Regions from separate parts of the Kitasatospora sp. NPDC059577 genome, predicted to be linked through region 2. Evidence: riboswitches for the same ligand, from Rfam matches in the RefSeq annotation. Region 2 holds a riboswitch; each other region holds the start of a gene.
The links. Region 2 has a riboswitch for cobalamin ahead of ACFV0O_RS09170 (HoxN/HupN/NixA family nickel/cobalt transporter). Riboswitches for the same ligand answer to the same signal wherever they lie in the genome.
Positions count from the first base shown of each region.

Region 1: another riboswitch for cobalamin. It lies ahead of metE (5-methyltetrahydropteroyltriglutamate--homocysteine S-methyltransferase); the one in region 2 lies ahead of ACFV0O_RS09170 (HoxN/HupN/NixA family nickel/cobalt transporter).
Region 3: another riboswitch for cobalamin. It lies ahead of ACFV0O_RS01575 (prenyltransferase/squalene oxidase repeat-containing protein); the one in region 2 lies ahead of ACFV0O_RS09170 (HoxN/HupN/NixA family nickel/cobalt transporter).

Region 1 is NZ_JBHWBZ010000001.1:337,648-342,573, reverse strand. It holds gene metE (5-methyltetrahydropteroyltriglutamate--homocysteine S-methyltransferase) at 1-1,612, opposite strand, end outside; cobalamin riboswitch at 1,793-1,996, opposite strand; gene ACFV0O_RS01610 (hypothetical protein) at 2,043-2,519, opposite strand; gene ACFV0O_RS01605 (ECF transporter S component) at 2,539-3,387, opposite strand; gene ACFV0O_RS01600 (ABC transporter ATP-binding protein) at 3,384-4,926, opposite strand, start outside.
Region 2 is NZ_JBHWBZ010000007.1:63,106-68,031, forward strand. It holds gene ACFV0O_RS09155 (AAA family ATPase) at 1-476, shown strand, start outside; gene ACFV0O_RS09160 (hypothetical protein) at 623-2,314, opposite strand; gene ACFV0O_RS09165 (ArsR/SmtB family transcription factor) at 2,370-2,753, opposite strand; cobalamin riboswitch at 2,836-3,050, shown strand; gene ACFV0O_RS09170 (HoxN/HupN/NixA family nickel/cobalt transporter) at 3,082-4,197, shown strand; gene rpmG (50S ribosomal protein L33) at 4,269-4,433, opposite strand; gene rpmB (50S ribosomal protein L28) at 4,550-4,786, shown strand; gene rpsN (30S ribosomal protein S14) at 4,786-4,926, shown strand, end outside.
Region 3 is NZ_JBHWBZ010000001.1:328,329-333,254, forward strand. It holds gene ACFV0O_RS01565 (enoyl-CoA hydratase) at 1-292, shown strand, start outside; gene ACFV0O_RS01570 (putative Ig domain-containing protein) at 394-2,409, opposite strand; cobalamin riboswitch at 2,912-3,052, shown strand; gene ACFV0O_RS01575 (prenyltransferase/squalene oxidase repeat-containing protein) at 3,153-4,244, shown strand; gene ACFV0O_RS01580 (flagellar hook-length control protein FliK) at 4,274-4,753, shown strand.

The sequences.
Region 1 (4,926 bases), on a different contig from region 2:
CGAGGACCGGCGGGCGCACGTACCGGGTGCCGTAGGACTGCACCCAGCCGTGCCGGGTGGCGAGGTAGCCGGTGAGCTGCTCGGCGAAGTACTGGACCATGTCGTTGCGCTCGGGCTCGCCGTGGACGAGGACGTCCAGGCCGGCCTTCTCCTGGTAGGCGATGACCTCGCGGACCTCGGCCGCCATCCGCTCCCGGTACGCGGCCGCGTCGATCCGGCCCGCCGTCAGGTCGGCCCGGGCGACGCGCAGTTCGGTGGTCTGCGGGAAGGAGCCGATGGTGGTGGTCGGCAGCAGCGGCAGGGCGAGGCGGGCGCGCTGGGCCTCGGCCCGCACGGGGTAGGGCTGGGGACGGCGGGCGTCGGCCCCGGTGACGGCGGCGACCCGGGCGCGCACGGCCGGGTCGCGGGTGATCGGCGAGTGGGCGCGGGAGGCGAGGTCGGCGCGGTTGGCGGCGAGTTCGGCGGTGATCGCGCCGGTGCCCTCGCGCAGGCCACGGGCGAGCAGCGCCGCCTCGGCGGCCTTCTGCCGGGCGAAGGCGAGCCAGCGCAGGATCTGCGGGTCGACGTCGCGTTCGGCGGCGGCGTCGAGGGGCACGTGCAGCAGGGAGCAGGAGGGCGCGACGTCGACCCGGTCGGCGAGACCGAGCAGGGTCGCCAGGGTGGCCAGCGACCTCTCCAGGTCGTTGATCCAGATGTTGCGCCCGTCGATCACCCCGGCCACCAGCCGCTTGCCGGGCAGCCCGCCCACGGCGGCGAGGTCGTCGAGGTTGCCGGCGGCCGGTCCGGTGAAGTCCAGTGCCAGGCCCTCGACCGGGGCCTTGGCAAGCACGGGCAGGGCCTCGCCGAGGCGGTCGAAGTAGCTCGCGACCAGGAGCTTCGGCCGGTCGGCGAGGGCGCCCAGGTCGCGGTAGGCGCGGGCGGCGGCGTTCAGGTCGGCCGGGGTGCGGTCCTGGACGAGGGCGGGCTCGTCCAGCTGGACCCACTGCGCCCCGGCCTCCTTCAGGGCGGCCAGCAGCTGGGCGTAGACCGGCAGCAGCCGGTCCAGCAGGGTGATCGGCCGGAAGTCGGCGTCAACGCCGGGGGCGGGCTTGGCGAGCAGCAGGTAGGTGACGGGGCCGACCAGCACCGGCCGGGCGGTGTGGCCGTCGGCGAGGGCCTCGCCGAGCTCCGCGACGGCCTTGGCCGGGTTCGCGAAGAAGACCGTGTCGGGGCCCAACTCGGGTACGAGGTAGTGGTAGTTGGTGTCGAACCACTTGGTCATCTCCAGTGGCGCGACGTCCTGGGTGCCGCGCGCCATGGCGAAGTAGCCGTCCAGCGGGTCGGCCTCGACGGCGTCCCGGTGCCGGGCGGGGATCGCACCGACCGCCACGGTGGTGTCCAGCACGTGGTCGTAGAGCGAGAAGTCGCCGGTCGGGACCTCCCGGACGCCGGCCCGGGCGAGCTGGGCCCGGTTCTCCCGGCGCAGGTCGGCGGCGGTGGTCAGCAGCGCCTCCGCGGTGACCGCGCCCTTCCAGTACCCCTCGATCGCCTTCTTCAGTTCCCGGTTGCGGCCCTGGCGGGGGTAGCCGTGCACGGTGGCGAGGGTTGCCGCGGCTGCGGACTTCGTGGTCAAGGGACTCTCCTTCGCGAGTCTTGCTCCTCAGAGATCCGGAGACGACACGAGGGCGCGAAGGGATGACGGACCGGGCAGCGGCCGCTGCGGAACGTGCGGGGCCTGATCTGCCGGGTATGGTCGCCGACCCGCCCACGAGGTCACCGGATGGCCGCACGCGGATGGTCCGCGGGCGGGCAGTGGCAGGTCTTCGGACTCGCGGGCACGCCCACCCTGTCGAGGGCGGACACCTACTGGCCGTCGCTTCCCAGCCCCTCCCGGGCCCAGTGCGTATGACGGCGGTCGTTCCCACTCACCGCTGCGGGGCAGTCCCGGACTGGCCGATCGAACGGCGTCACCGGGTTCCCTCTTGCGACGCGCCTGCCTGGCGGACAGGGCGAACCAGCTGCTCCGCCAGCTTAGGGGCAAACGGCGGGGGCCGGAGCGGAAATCACCTGCGGCGTCCGGATGGTGAGACTCCGCCGCCGTCCCTGGTGGTGCCGGACGCCCGTTCGTGCGGCCGGCGGCCGGGGGCGCGTCGCGGCTCCGCCGGGGGCGGCAGGAAGGCCCGGATGTCCGCGAGCAGTTCGGGCAGGCCCCGGCCGGGGTCGGGCCGCGCGGTCGGGTCGGTTGCCGGGGCGGCATGCGTCCCGGCGTCCGGGCCGGTGTCCGTCCCGGCGTCCTGGTCGGTATTCGTCCCGGCACTCGCCGGCCCGACCCGATCGGCGGGGACGCCCGCCAGCACCCGTTCGGCTTCGCCCAGCAGTTGCAGCGCCCGGTGGAGGTCGAGCCGCATCCGGGCCACCTGGGCCTGTGCCCCGCCCAGTTGACGGCGGGCGGATTCGAGACCGGCGTGCTGCTCCGGGGTCAGCAGGACCACGTCGGTCCCGTCCACCGTCGCCGTTCGGGGCTTCTCACGCTTGGGCATGGCGGCGGGACCTCCCGGTTCAGGAGCGCACCGGCCCGGCGGGCAGCGGACCGGCGACCGGGCCCGCCGCGGCTCCGGTGCCGTCCGGGGCCTCGAAACGCACCGTGGGCTCGAAGTTGGCGCGGCGGGCCGCGCGGCGGAAGACGGTCAGCACGGCCGGCCCGACGACGAGCACGGCGGTGAAGGTGGTGACGGCGCGGCCGGTGTCCCAGCCGAGCGAGGTGGCGAGGTCGAACAGCAGGTAGCGGTGCCACTGCTCGGTGAAGGGCAGGCCCGGGAGGTAGGCGATCGAGCTGTTCGGGTCGGTGGAGAACGGCCAGAAGGACAGGTTCAGCAGGAAGCCGAAGAGGTACCCGGAGAACGCCCCGTACCCGGCCAGCATCGGCACCTCCCAGCGCCGCCGGGCCGGCGGGAGCAGCCCGGCGAGCATGCCGACGAAGGCGCAGCCGAACATCTGGTAGGGCATCCAGGGGCCGACGCCGCCGGTGAGCAGGGCGGAGGCGAACAGTGAGGTGCAGCCGAGGGTGAAGCCGAAGCCGGGGCCGAAGACCCGGCCGGCCAGGACGAGGACGAAGAAGACCGTCTCCACCCCGGCCGTGCCGGCGCCGAGCGGGCGCAGCCCGGCGTTGACGGCGGACAGGACGCCGAGCATGGCGAGGGCCTTGGCGTCGATGCCCCCGGCCGAGATCTCGGCGATGACGACGGCGAGGACCAGGACGAGGAGTGCGCCGAAGATCAGCGGCGGGGCGTAGTTGGAGCCGAACGTCCCGGGGGCGACGACGAACGGCCAGGTGAAGGCGACCAGGCCGATGAAGGCGGCCAGGGCGACAACGATCCGGGCCCGGCCGGGGATCCGGACGGCGGTCACCGGGCCGTCTCCACGGCTTCCAGCACCCCGGCGACCTGATCGACCGTCAGGTAGCCGAGCGGGGCGAGGATCTTGGCGGTCTGGGGGGCGAAGGTGGGCGAGGCGACGATCACCTCGGCGGTGGGGCCGTCGGCGACAACCTCCCCCTCGGCCATCACGACCACGCGGTCGGCGGCGGAGGCGACGAATTCGACGTCGTGGGTGGAGACCACGACGGTCCGGCCCTCGGCGGCGAGGGCGTCCACGATGCCGGTGAGCGCCGCCTTCGCCCGGTAGTCGAGCCCCCGGGTCGGCTCGTCCAGCAGGACGACCCGTGGTGCGGCGGCCAGTTGGATCGCCAGGACGAGCGCCAGCTGCTGCCCCTCGGAGAGGTCCCGGGGGTGGGTGTCGTCCGGGATCCCGGGGGCCAGGCGGTCGAGGAGCTGCCGCGCGGTCGGCCCGCCCGCGCGCTCGGATTCCAGGTCGCCCTGGGCGAGTTCCTGCGCCACCGTCTCCAGGTACAGCAGGTCGGTGGGGGTCTGCGGGACGAGCCCGACCAGCTGCCGGGCCCGGGCGGCGGGCAGGCGCTTGGGGTCCGCGGCCGGACCGCCCCCGGTGCCGGTGGCCTTGACGCTGCCGCCCTGGCGGGGGCCGGAGCCCTGCAGGGCCCACAGGAGCGAGGACTTCCCGGAGCCGTTGCGGCCCATCAGCGCCGTGACCTCGCCCGCGCGCAACGCCAGGTCGACGTCCCGGACGGCGGCGACCGGACCGTACCGGACGACCACCCCCCGGGCGTCCAGCACCCGTTCCCCCGCCGCGGCTGCCCGGCGCGGCGGGGGAACGGGCACGTCGGTGAGCCGCTGCCGCAGCGGGGCCGCGGCGCGGCGGGCGTCCCGGACGGACAGCGGCAGCGGCTGCCAGCCCGCCAGCCGGCCGAGGCCGACGACGGGCGGCGCGATCGCGGTGCTCCGGAAGACCTCCGCGGGCGGCCCGTGCACGACCGTCCCGTCGCCGGGCAGGTAGGCGACCCGGTCGGCGTACTGGACGACGCGTTCCAGGCGGTGTTCGGCGAGCAGGACGGTCACGCCGAGGTCGTGGACCAGCCGGGTGATCGCGGCCAGCACCTCCTCGGCGGCGGTCGGGTCGAGCGCGGAGGTCGGCTCGTCCAGGACCAGCACACGTGGGTGCGCGGTGAGCACCGAGCCGATGGCGACGCGCTGTTGCTGGCCGCCGGAGAGCTCGTACAGGGCGCGGTGGCGCAGGTCGGCCAGGCCGAGCAGGTCGAGGGTCTCCTCGACGCGCTTGCGCATGACCTCCGGCGGGATCGCCAACTGCTCCATGACGTAGGCCAGTTCCTCCTCCACCGTGTCGGTGGTGAAGCCGGCCAGCGGATCCTGTCCCACCACGCCGACCACGTCGGCGAGTTCGCGCGGCGGGTGGTCGGCGGTGTCGCGGCCGTCCACGGTGACCCGGCCGCGCAGGGTGCCGCCGGTGAAGTGCGGCACCAGGCCGTTGACGGCGCCGAGCAGGGTGGACTTGCCGGCGCCGGTTCGGCCGACC
Region 2 (4,926 bases):
CGGACCGCCGCGTGGTGGGCGTACTGCACGAGACGGACGGCCTGCTGTGCCTGGCCGACGGCCGCCCCGGCGACGCGGTGGAGCGGTTCACGCTGGCCCTGGCGGAGAACCGGGGCGACGACCACGGTGAGATCGTCCAGAGCTACAACCTGGCACAGGCGCTGATCGCCGACGGCCGCGCCCCGGAGGCGCTGGACGTCCTGGACCGCGCCGGCGCGCGGGCCGCGGACACCGACGACCACGACATGCTGATGAAACTGCCGCTGGTCCGCGCCCGGGCCCACCGCGCGCTGGGGCGACCGGACCTCGCCGTCGTGCACGCCGGTGACTGCGCCCGGCGGGCCGGGGAGCGGAGCCAGTACGTGAAGGAGGCGCAGGCGCACACCCTGTTGGTGGCCCTGGCGGAGGAGCTGGGCGATGCCGAGTTGGCCGGGCGCAGCCGGGCCCGGCTGCGGGAACTGGCGGGTCAGCTCTAGGGTCCGTCCTCACACCGCGACTGCGGGGCGACGCTCCCCGGCCTTCGGCTTGCGACGCACGCACCCCAACGCCGCCCGGCCGCCCTCCGGGCGGACGACGGGAGCGTGACGACGGGAGTGAGCGGACGGGAGCGTGCGGACGGACCCTAGGGAGGCGGGCCCTGGGGCGCGGTGCTGAACGAGAGCCGGGTGCGGTGCTCGCCGGTGCGGACGGTGAGTCCCTGTCGGGGGAGTTCGGCCGGGTCGCCGCCGTCGGCGAGCCAGCAGGCCACGGCGGAGCCGAGCAGCAGCGGGTCGATGCCCGGGTCGGGGCCGCCCCAGTCCGGTTCGGCGCGGGCCTCCAGCAGCAGACCGCTGCGCAGCCGGAGCAGGTGCCGGGCCGGGCCGAGCGCGGCCACCGCGACGGCGAGGCCGGGGAGTTCCGCGGCCGAGTCGGCGAGCCAGCGGGGAGCGGGGAGTTCGGCGTGGACCTCGGTGCGGGCCAGCACCTCCGCGGTGTAGCGCAGGGCGTCGCCCGGGTGTTCGTCGGTGAGCGCGTGGAAGCCGCGCGGGGTGTGGTCGGCCGGGTCGACGGGGTAGCGCCGCAGACTGACCTCGGTGCCCTCGCTCCCGCCCTCGACGTCGTACGCGGTGGGTCCGTCGGTGGTGCCGGGGTGCGGGACGGGCTTGGGGTAGGGCGGCAGGAGCGGTTCGTCCCCGGGTTCGTCCAGGTGCTCCAGGAAGGAGTAGAGCAGGGGGCGCAGCAGCGCGGCGGACCGGCCGCGCCGGCTCAGCGAGCGGTCGGTGAGCGGGCGCAGGGTGTCCGGGTCTTGCTCCCGCAGGGCCCGGGCGAGTTGGGCGGCGAGGTCGCCGTCGGGGTCGAGCACGGGGGCGGTCTGGCCGAAGGCGTAGCCGGGGGAGCGCGGGTCGAGTTCGGCGGCGCCGGTGGCGACGAGCACGGTGGGTCGTTCCAGCGCGGCGCCGTAGACGGATACCGAGCCGTGGTCGCCGATCAGGCAGTCGGCGGCGACCAGCGCGGCCTGCCAGCCCTGGTGCGGCGGGATCAGCCGCAGGCCCATCCGGCGGGCGGTGTCGAGCAGCGCCTCGGGGTCGTGCCGGCTCCAGATGTTGGGGTGCAGGACGACGGCGACCGTGTACTCGTCGGCGGGCAGCCGGCGGACCAGCCGCTGGGGCAGGTCGGGGCGGCGGCCGAATAACGAGTGCTCGCTCCAGGTGGAGTTGACGACGACGAGCCGTCGGCCGTCGACGGCGCCGAGCGCGGCCCGGTAGGCGTCCCGGGAGCGCAGGCTGCGCAGCATCCGGTCGAGGCACGGGTCGCCGACGACCCGGGCGACGTCCAGCGCTTCGGGGCAGGAGGTCCGCAGGCGGTCCAGCTGTTCGGGGTGGGAGAGGCCGAGGACGTCCACGAACACCTCTCCGCCGTGGGTGAGTTCGTTGCGCGAGAGGCCTGCGGAGCTGGTCGTGTCGCCGGTGGACTCGGTCACCAGGCGGTTGTAGCCGGCGCCGTGCGGGAGGACGACGAGCCGGGCGTCCAGGTGGTGCATGGAGGAGTGGACGGCGCAGGCGACGGCGAGGTCGAAGTGGTGCCGGAGGGCGTCCTGCCAGTCGAGCACGGTGAAGCCGGGCAGGCCGTGCAGGTAGTCGTCCAGGGCGCGGTCGGCGAAGGCGGAGCCGGGGTTGACGGTGAAGTACCGGGCGATGCCGTCCGGGTTGAGGAGGGTGAGGACGTCGAGGACGCGGGTGGCGGAGGTGAGGGTGCGGGCGACCGCCAGCACGCGTGCCCTGACCGGTCGGGTGTTCCAGCGGTCGGCGGGCCAGGCGTGGGGGTGGGACGGCACACCATGATCGTACTCATCCGGTGGCCCGGCCCGACGGCTGTTCCCCGAGTGTCGGTCAGCCCGCGGCGGCGGTGGGCTCGTGGTGCTCGCCGGCGGCGCATTCGTCGAGGAGGGGGCGCATGTCCTCGTCCACGAGCCGGTAGCGCACCACGCGGCCGTCCTTGTCGCCGGTGACGACGCCGGCCGTGCGGAGCAGCCGCAGGGCCTGGGAGACGGCGGGGTCGCGCATGCCGGTGGCGACCGCGAGGTCGGTGACGGCGAGCGGGCCGGCCCGGTGCAGGGCGAGCAGCAGGGCGAGCCGTCCGGGGTCGGCGAGCAGGGAGAAGCGCTCGGCCCAGGACCGGACGTGCGCGGTGTCGCCGATCGCGGCGATGGCCTCGCAGACCCGGTGCCCGTCGATGGTGCGGTGGCCCGCGCGGTCGGCCGGTACGAGATGCATGCGGACATTCTTGCAGGCGGGGGCCTGTGATCCTGGACACCTGCGCAGGTGCGCAGCCTTGCATGGGTCGGGGCGCGACCCCTACGGTGTAGCCCGCCGTGGTGCTCGGGAAGACCGGTGACGGACCCTCAGGGGTCCCAGTCCGGAGCGGCCCTCGCCACTGTGATCGGGTGAGTTCCTTCGTCCTCGACGGAATTCGGTCCGTGTCCACGAAGCCACTGGGTGCCTCGCGCACTCGGGAAGGCGGACCCGGATGTCCCGTAAGCCAGGAGACCGGCCACGGCACTTCACGAAGTGATTCCACGAGGTGTTGGAGCGTGATCCTGAGATGACCCTGCCCGAAACCGCCGCGGCGGACGCGAAAGCGGCGCCGTCCGTGTTGCCCGCCTTCCGGTGGAAACGCGAGGACACCGTCCGTACGGCCGGGTTGATGGGGGTGATCCTGGCCATGCACGTGGTGGCCTTCGGGACGCTCGTGTTCCTGGTGGCGCCCGAGCGGTACGCGGTCGGCACCCAGGTCTTCGGGGTGGGCCTGGGCATCACCGCGTACACCCTCGGGATGCGGCACGCGTTCGACGCCGACCACATCGCGGTGATCGACAACACCACCCGCAAGCTGATGGCGGACGGCAAGCGGCCGGTCTCGGTGGGATTCTGGTTCGCGCTGGGGCACTCCTCGATGGTGGTCATCATGGCCGCCCTGGTGGCGGGCGGCGCCCAGCTGGCGAACACGCTGATGGACGACGAGTCGACCACCCACAAGTGGCTCGGCGTGGTCGGGACGACCACCTCCGGGGTGTTCCTCTACCTGATCGGCGCGCTCAACCTGGCGGCGCTGCTCGGCATCGTCAAGGTGTTCCGCGCGATGCGGGCCGGGCAGTACGACGAGGCGGAGCTGGAGGCGCACCTCGACTCCCGCGGCTTCATGGCCCGGGTGCTGAACCGGGCGACCCGTTCGATCACCCGCCCCGGGCAGATGTTCCCGGTCGGCATGGTGCTGGGCCTGGGCTTCGACACCGCCACCGAGGTCACCCTGATGGTGATGGCGGGTTCGGGCGCGGCCGCCGGGCTGCCCTGGTACGCGATCGTCTGCCTGCCGCTGCTGTTCGCGGCCGGGATGAGCCTGTTCGACACCCTGGACGGGACGTTCATGAACTTCGCGTACCAGTGGGCCTTCTCCAACCCGGTGCGGAAGGTGTACTACAACCTGACCATCACGGGGCTGTCGATCGCGGTGGCCTTCATCATCGGCACCATCGAGCTGGTCGGCGTGCTGCACGAGAAGTTCGACCTGACCGACCCGGTGAGCGGCTGGATCGCGGAGATCTCGCTGGACAACGTCGGCTACGCGATCGCGGGGCTGTTCGTGGTGGTCTGGGCGGTGGCGATCGGGTACTGGAAGCTCGCCAAGGTCGAGAAGCGCTGGACGCCGCAGGAGCAGTGAGCCCAGGGGCCCACCGCGCGGTGCCGAACGGCGCCTCCCCACTCGGGGAGGCGCCGTTCGTGCGTGCGGGGTCAGCGCTCCTCGCGGAAGTCGACGTACCGGCCCGCGACCGGGTCGTACTTGCGCAGGACCATCCGGTCCGGATCGTTGCGGCGGTTCTTGCGGGTCACGTACGTGAAGCCGGTGCCGGCGGTGGAGCGGAGCTTGATGACGGGGCGCAGTTCGCTGCGGGCCACGGGTGTCCTCCTGGGTCCGGGGTGTTCGGTCGAGACCGTACACCGAAATGGAAGTCATTTTCATCTGGTGTAGCGTTTGCGCCGTCCCGATCATTCCCGGACGCCAGGGAGCACCCATGTCCGCCCACTGCCGGCTCACCGGCCGCCGGCCCGGCTTCGGCAACGCGATCTCGCACTCGCACCGCCGCACCCGCCGCCGCTTCGACCCCAACGTCCAGCGCAAGCGCTACTGGCTGCCCGGTGAGGGCCGGTACGTGCGGCTCACGCTGAGCGCCAAGGGCATCCGCACCGTCGACACGATCGGCATCGAAGCCGCCGTCGCCCGGATCCGGGCCCGGGGGGAGAGGGTCTGATGGCCGAGCAGAGCAAGATCGCCAAGAACGAGCAGCGGCGCGCCGTCGTCGACCGGTACGCCGAACGCCGGGCCGAGCTCAAGCGGATCATCGCCCACCCCGGCGCCGACCCGGCCGAGCGCGCCGCCGCGCGGGCCGAA
Region 3 (4,926 bases), on a different contig from region 2:
CGGCCGGATGATGGGCGCCGAGGAGGCCGAGCGGGCCGGCCTGGTCTCCCGCATCGTCCCCGCCGACCGGCTGCTCGCCGAGGCCCTGGCCACCGCCGAGACCGTCGCCGCGATGTCCACCCCCGCGGCGATCATGCTCAAGGAGAGCGTCAACCGCTCGTACGAGACCACCCTCGCCGAGGGCGTCCGCTTCGAACGGCGGCTGTTCCACGCGGCCTTCGCGACCGCGGACCAGAAGGAGGGCATGGCGGCCTTCGCCGAGAAGCGGCCGCCGTCCTTCACCCACCGCTGACGGACGACGGGTCGCGGGGCGAGGAGCTGACGGACGACGAACGACGCGGACCTGCGGCGGGGCCGCGGCAGTGAGCTGCCGCGGCCCCACCGTCCCGACGGTCAGGACACGTTGAGGGCGGTGTCGTCGATGACGAAGCTCGTCTGGAGGGAGCTGTCCTCGGTGCCGGTGAACTTCACGGTGACGTTCTGCCCGGCGTAGGCGGACAGGTCGAAGGTGCGCAGCTGGTAGCCGGCGGCGGCGTCCACGTTGGAGTAGGTCTTCAGCGTGGTGCCGTTCACCGAGACGGTCAGTTTGTCGTACGCGGTGCTGCCCGACTCGGCGGTGTCGATGTGCAGGTAGAAGCTGAGGGCGGCCTTGCAGCCGGCCGGCACCGCCACGGTCTGGGCGAGCGTGTCGGTGTGGGTACTGCCGTAGCCGTCGAGCCAGGCCTTCCAGCTGCCGCCGTGGGCGGCCTGGCCGGAGCTGTTGTCGACGACGCCGGAGCTGGCCGTCCACGGGGCGGCGCTGCCGGTCTCGAAACCGGGGTTGCCGAGCACCTGGGCGGGGGTGCAGGTGCCGCCGCCGCTGCCGGTGACGGTCCAGCCGAAGGTGGTGGAGCCGCTGGCGCCGGTGCCGTCGGTGGCGGTGACGGTCACGGTGGAGGTGCCGGCGGTGGTCGCGGTGCCGGTGATCAGGCCGGTGGCCGTGTCGACGGTCAGTCCGGCGGGCAGGCCGGTGGCGCCGTAGGTGAGGGTCTGGCCGGAGGCCGAGTCGGTGGCGCGGACCTGCAGGCTGACCGCGGAGCCCTGGGCGGTGCTCTGGCTGCCCGGGTTGGTCACGGTGACGGTGTTGCCGCCGCCGGTGCCGCCGTTGGTGAAGGCGGCGGTGCCGTTGGGGGTGCCGAGGCCGGTCGGGCCGTCGTAGCCGGCGGCCGCGGTGCACAGGTAGGACGGGGAGCAGCTGCCGTTGGCGCCACTGGTCACGTCGTAGAGCGAGCCGGTGTGGGCGTACGGGTAGGACGACGGGGTGGTGCCGGCGGCCGGGGCGCCGGCCAGGGCGTAGACGGAGGCGATGATCGGGGAGGAGGCGCTGGTGCCGCCGTAGACGTTCCAGCCCGAGCCGCCGTAGGTCTGGTAGACCGCGACGCCGGTGGCCGGGTCGGCGACGGCGGAGACGTCGGCGACGGTGCGCTTGGCGCAGCCGGTGTCCTTCTGCCAGCTCGGCTTGGGGTCGTAGGCGGAGCAGCCGGAGCCGGCGCCGTTGCCGCCCGCGGTGCTGCCCCACACCTTCTCGCTCCAGCCGCGGGCGGTGGAGGCGCGGCTGAGGCTGGTGCCGCCGACCGCGGTGACGTACTGGGAGGCGGCCGGGTACTCCACGCCGTAGCCGGAGTCACCGGAGGAGACGGTGATGGCGACGCCGGGGTGGTTGAAGTAGCTGGCGTCGGAGCTCGTGTCGGTGGAGTCCTCGCCGCCGCCGTAGCTGTTGGACACGTACTTGGCGCCCATCGAGACGGCGGTGTTGACCGCGGCGCCCAGGTTGTCCATCGAGGCGTCGTCGGACTCGACCAGCAGGATGTGGCAGTTGGGGCAGACGGCGCTGACCATGTCGACGTCGAGCGAGATCTCCCCGGCCCAGCCGCTGTCGGCGGTCGGGTAGGTGGTGCCGCCGCGCTGGTCGACCTTCTTGAAGCAGCCGTTGGCGGTGGTGCACGCGGGCAGGCCGTACTGCGAGCGGTAGGTCGCGAGGTCGGACTCCGCGTTCGGGTCGTCCTGGGCGTCGACGATGGCGACGGTGGCACCGGCGCCGGCCGAGGCCGGGAGGTTGTAGGCGGAGGCGAGGTCGCTGGGCCCCAGGCCGGAGGGGTTGATGTCGGGGGACAGGGCGAGGTGCTGGGCGACGTCGGTGCGGGCGAGCGCGAGGCAGGCCATCTCGCCGGGGTGGGTCGGGGCGGCGCAGACGCGCTTGGTGGCGACACCGGTGGTGCTGCCGGTGCCGGCGGTCCCGCCGGGGACGGCGGAGGCACCGGGGGCGGTGACCGCGAGCAGACCGGTGGCGGCCAGCGCGAAGGCGGGCAGGGCGGCGAGGAGTCTGCGCGCCCGGGCAGGGCGCGCACCGCTGGGGGAGTGGAAGCGCAAGAGTCGACCCTCCGTGGGGGTGAGGGCGCGGCCGGTGCCGGCGGTAGGGGTGCTCGCCGGGACGGGCTCGGGCCCGTGCTGACGGATCACGTGCAGGTGCTCGCGGGCCCGCGGCGGTTGGCCGCGGACCGGCGTGGAACTCGCGCTGTACGGGAGGTGGGGGCACGCGTCCCGGGGTGAGCGGGGTGGCGTGGGCATGACATGCGTGGGCATGTCGGAGTTCCGTACCGTTCGCGGTCGAGTGCGGCCGCTTCGGCACCGCCATGAGGTTACTGACGGGTCGTCGGCGGGCTCAAGGCGCCGCTCGCAGCCTTTACCGGGCTTTGCCCATCAATTGTCCAGCGGAAGAGGCGGGTTGATCCTCCCGGCCCGAAGGCGGCCCCACGCGCCCCTCCGGGCCCGGCGGACGGCTCCACGCGCACCCGCCCCGCCCGCCGGTGACCGGTGGACCCCACGGGCAGCACCGTGATGTGACGCACGAACCCTTGACCGGATCTTTTCCGTCTCGCCATGATGGGCCGTCATGTAGTGACTCCGCCGCTGGGGGAAGTCCGGTCCGAATCCGGCGCTGACCCGCAACGGTAGGCCTCCGGCTCCACGTCGGCGGCGAGCCCGAGTACCCGTCGGCGGAGGTGTGTCGTCCCCTCCTCCCGTCGTGGTCTGCGGGCCGGAGCTCCGAGGGCTGCCCCGGCGCGTTCGCCGACGTCCTCCGGGCCCCTGCGTCCAGGCCCGGAAAGGCACCCATGCCCGCGCTCCGCCGCACCCTCGGTCTGCTCGCGATACCCGCCCTGGCCCTCGCCACCGTGCTCCCGGCCGCCGCCGCGCACGCCGCGCCGACCCCCGCGACGTCGGCCCCCGCAGCGTCGGCCTCCGTCACGGTCCGTCCGGACGCCGCCGCGGCCGGCTGGCTGGCCCGCCAACTCGTCGACGGCGACCACTTCGAGTCCGTCTTCAACGGCACCGCCTACCCCGACCAGGGCCTGACCGTCGACGCCGTACTCGCCTTCGCCGCCTCCCACGGCTCCGACCTGGCCGCCGCCAAGGCCACCGCCTGGCTCGCCAAGCCCGAGATCATCAGCGGCTACCTCGGCGACGGCACCACCGAGGCCTACGCCGGCGCCACCGCCAAACTGCTGCTCGCCGCCGAGGTCCGCGGCGAGAACCCGGCGAGCTTCGGCGGCGTCGACCTGCCCGCCCGGCTGCGCTCCCTCCGGACCGCCGAGGGCCGCTTCTCCGACCGCTCCCAGTGGGGCGACTACAGCAACGCCTTCGGCCAGTCGCTGGCCCTGATCGCCCTGCACCGCACGCCCGGTGACGCCCCGGCGGCGGCCGTCGACTACCTCGCGAACAGCCAGTGCGCCGACGGCGGCTTCCCCGTCGCCTTCGGCCAGACCACCTGCGCGAGCGACGCGGACGCCACCGCGCTCGCCGTCCAGGCCCTCGCCGCCACCGGCCGCACCGCCAAGGCCAACGCCGGCCTCACCTGGCTCACCACCCACCAGAACGCCGACGGCGGCTTCGCGGCGGCCGGGGCAACCGCCTCCAACGCCAACACCACCGGCCTGGCCACCCAGGCGCTGCTGGCCGGTGGGCACTTCGGCGCCGGCCTCAAGGGCTGGAGCCGACTGGTCAAGCTCCAGCAGGGCTGCGCCGCCGACCCGGCGGTGCGCGGCGCCGTCGCCTACGACGCCACCGGCTTCACCGCGGGCACCGGCGCCCGGGCCACCGCGCAGGCCGTCCTCGGTCTCGCGGGCACCCCGCTCGCCACCCTCTCCGCCGCCGGGGCCCGCCCCGACGCCCCCACGCTGCTCTGCCCGGCACCGGCCGTCCGCTGAACTGGCCCGACACTGCGAGGAGTTCACCGATGAACGACACCCTCACCCCTGCCCGACCTGCCCGCCGCACGCTCGGCTCGATCGCCGCAGCCGCCGCCCTCACCGCCGGCCTGCTCGGCGTCTCCGCCGCGCAGGCCCCGCAGGCGCAGGCCGCCGCCTGCGACGGGACCACCGGCGTCACCGTCGTGGTCGACTTCACGGCCGTCGGCGGCGGCATCGAAACCGGCTGCGCCCCCGGCGACCCGGCCAGCGGACTCGCCGCGCTCACCGGCGCCGGGTTCTCCTACGCCTTCCACCCGAGGTTCCCCGGCTTCGTCTGCAAGATCAACGCGCTGCCGGCCACCTGCACCAACCCGACCGGCAGCGCCTACTGGTCGTACTGGCACGCCCAGCACGGCGGCCCCTGGTCGTACAGCAATCTCGGCGCGGGCAGCTACAACCCGGCGCCCGGAGACGTCGAGGGCTGGTCCTTCGGCGCGGGCGCCCAGCCGGGCATCACCGCCCCCTGACGCCCGTCGGCGCGGCCGGCCAACGGCGGCGCCACCGGAGCCCCGGCCCCCTGTCCGGACAGGGGGCCGGGTGCACCGGCGTGCCCGGATTCGGTGGTGGGGGCGCCGGCGTCGACGGGTGCGCGTCCGGAGGCAGGCGCCAAGGGACGCCAGTGACCTGACGACCCGTTGAC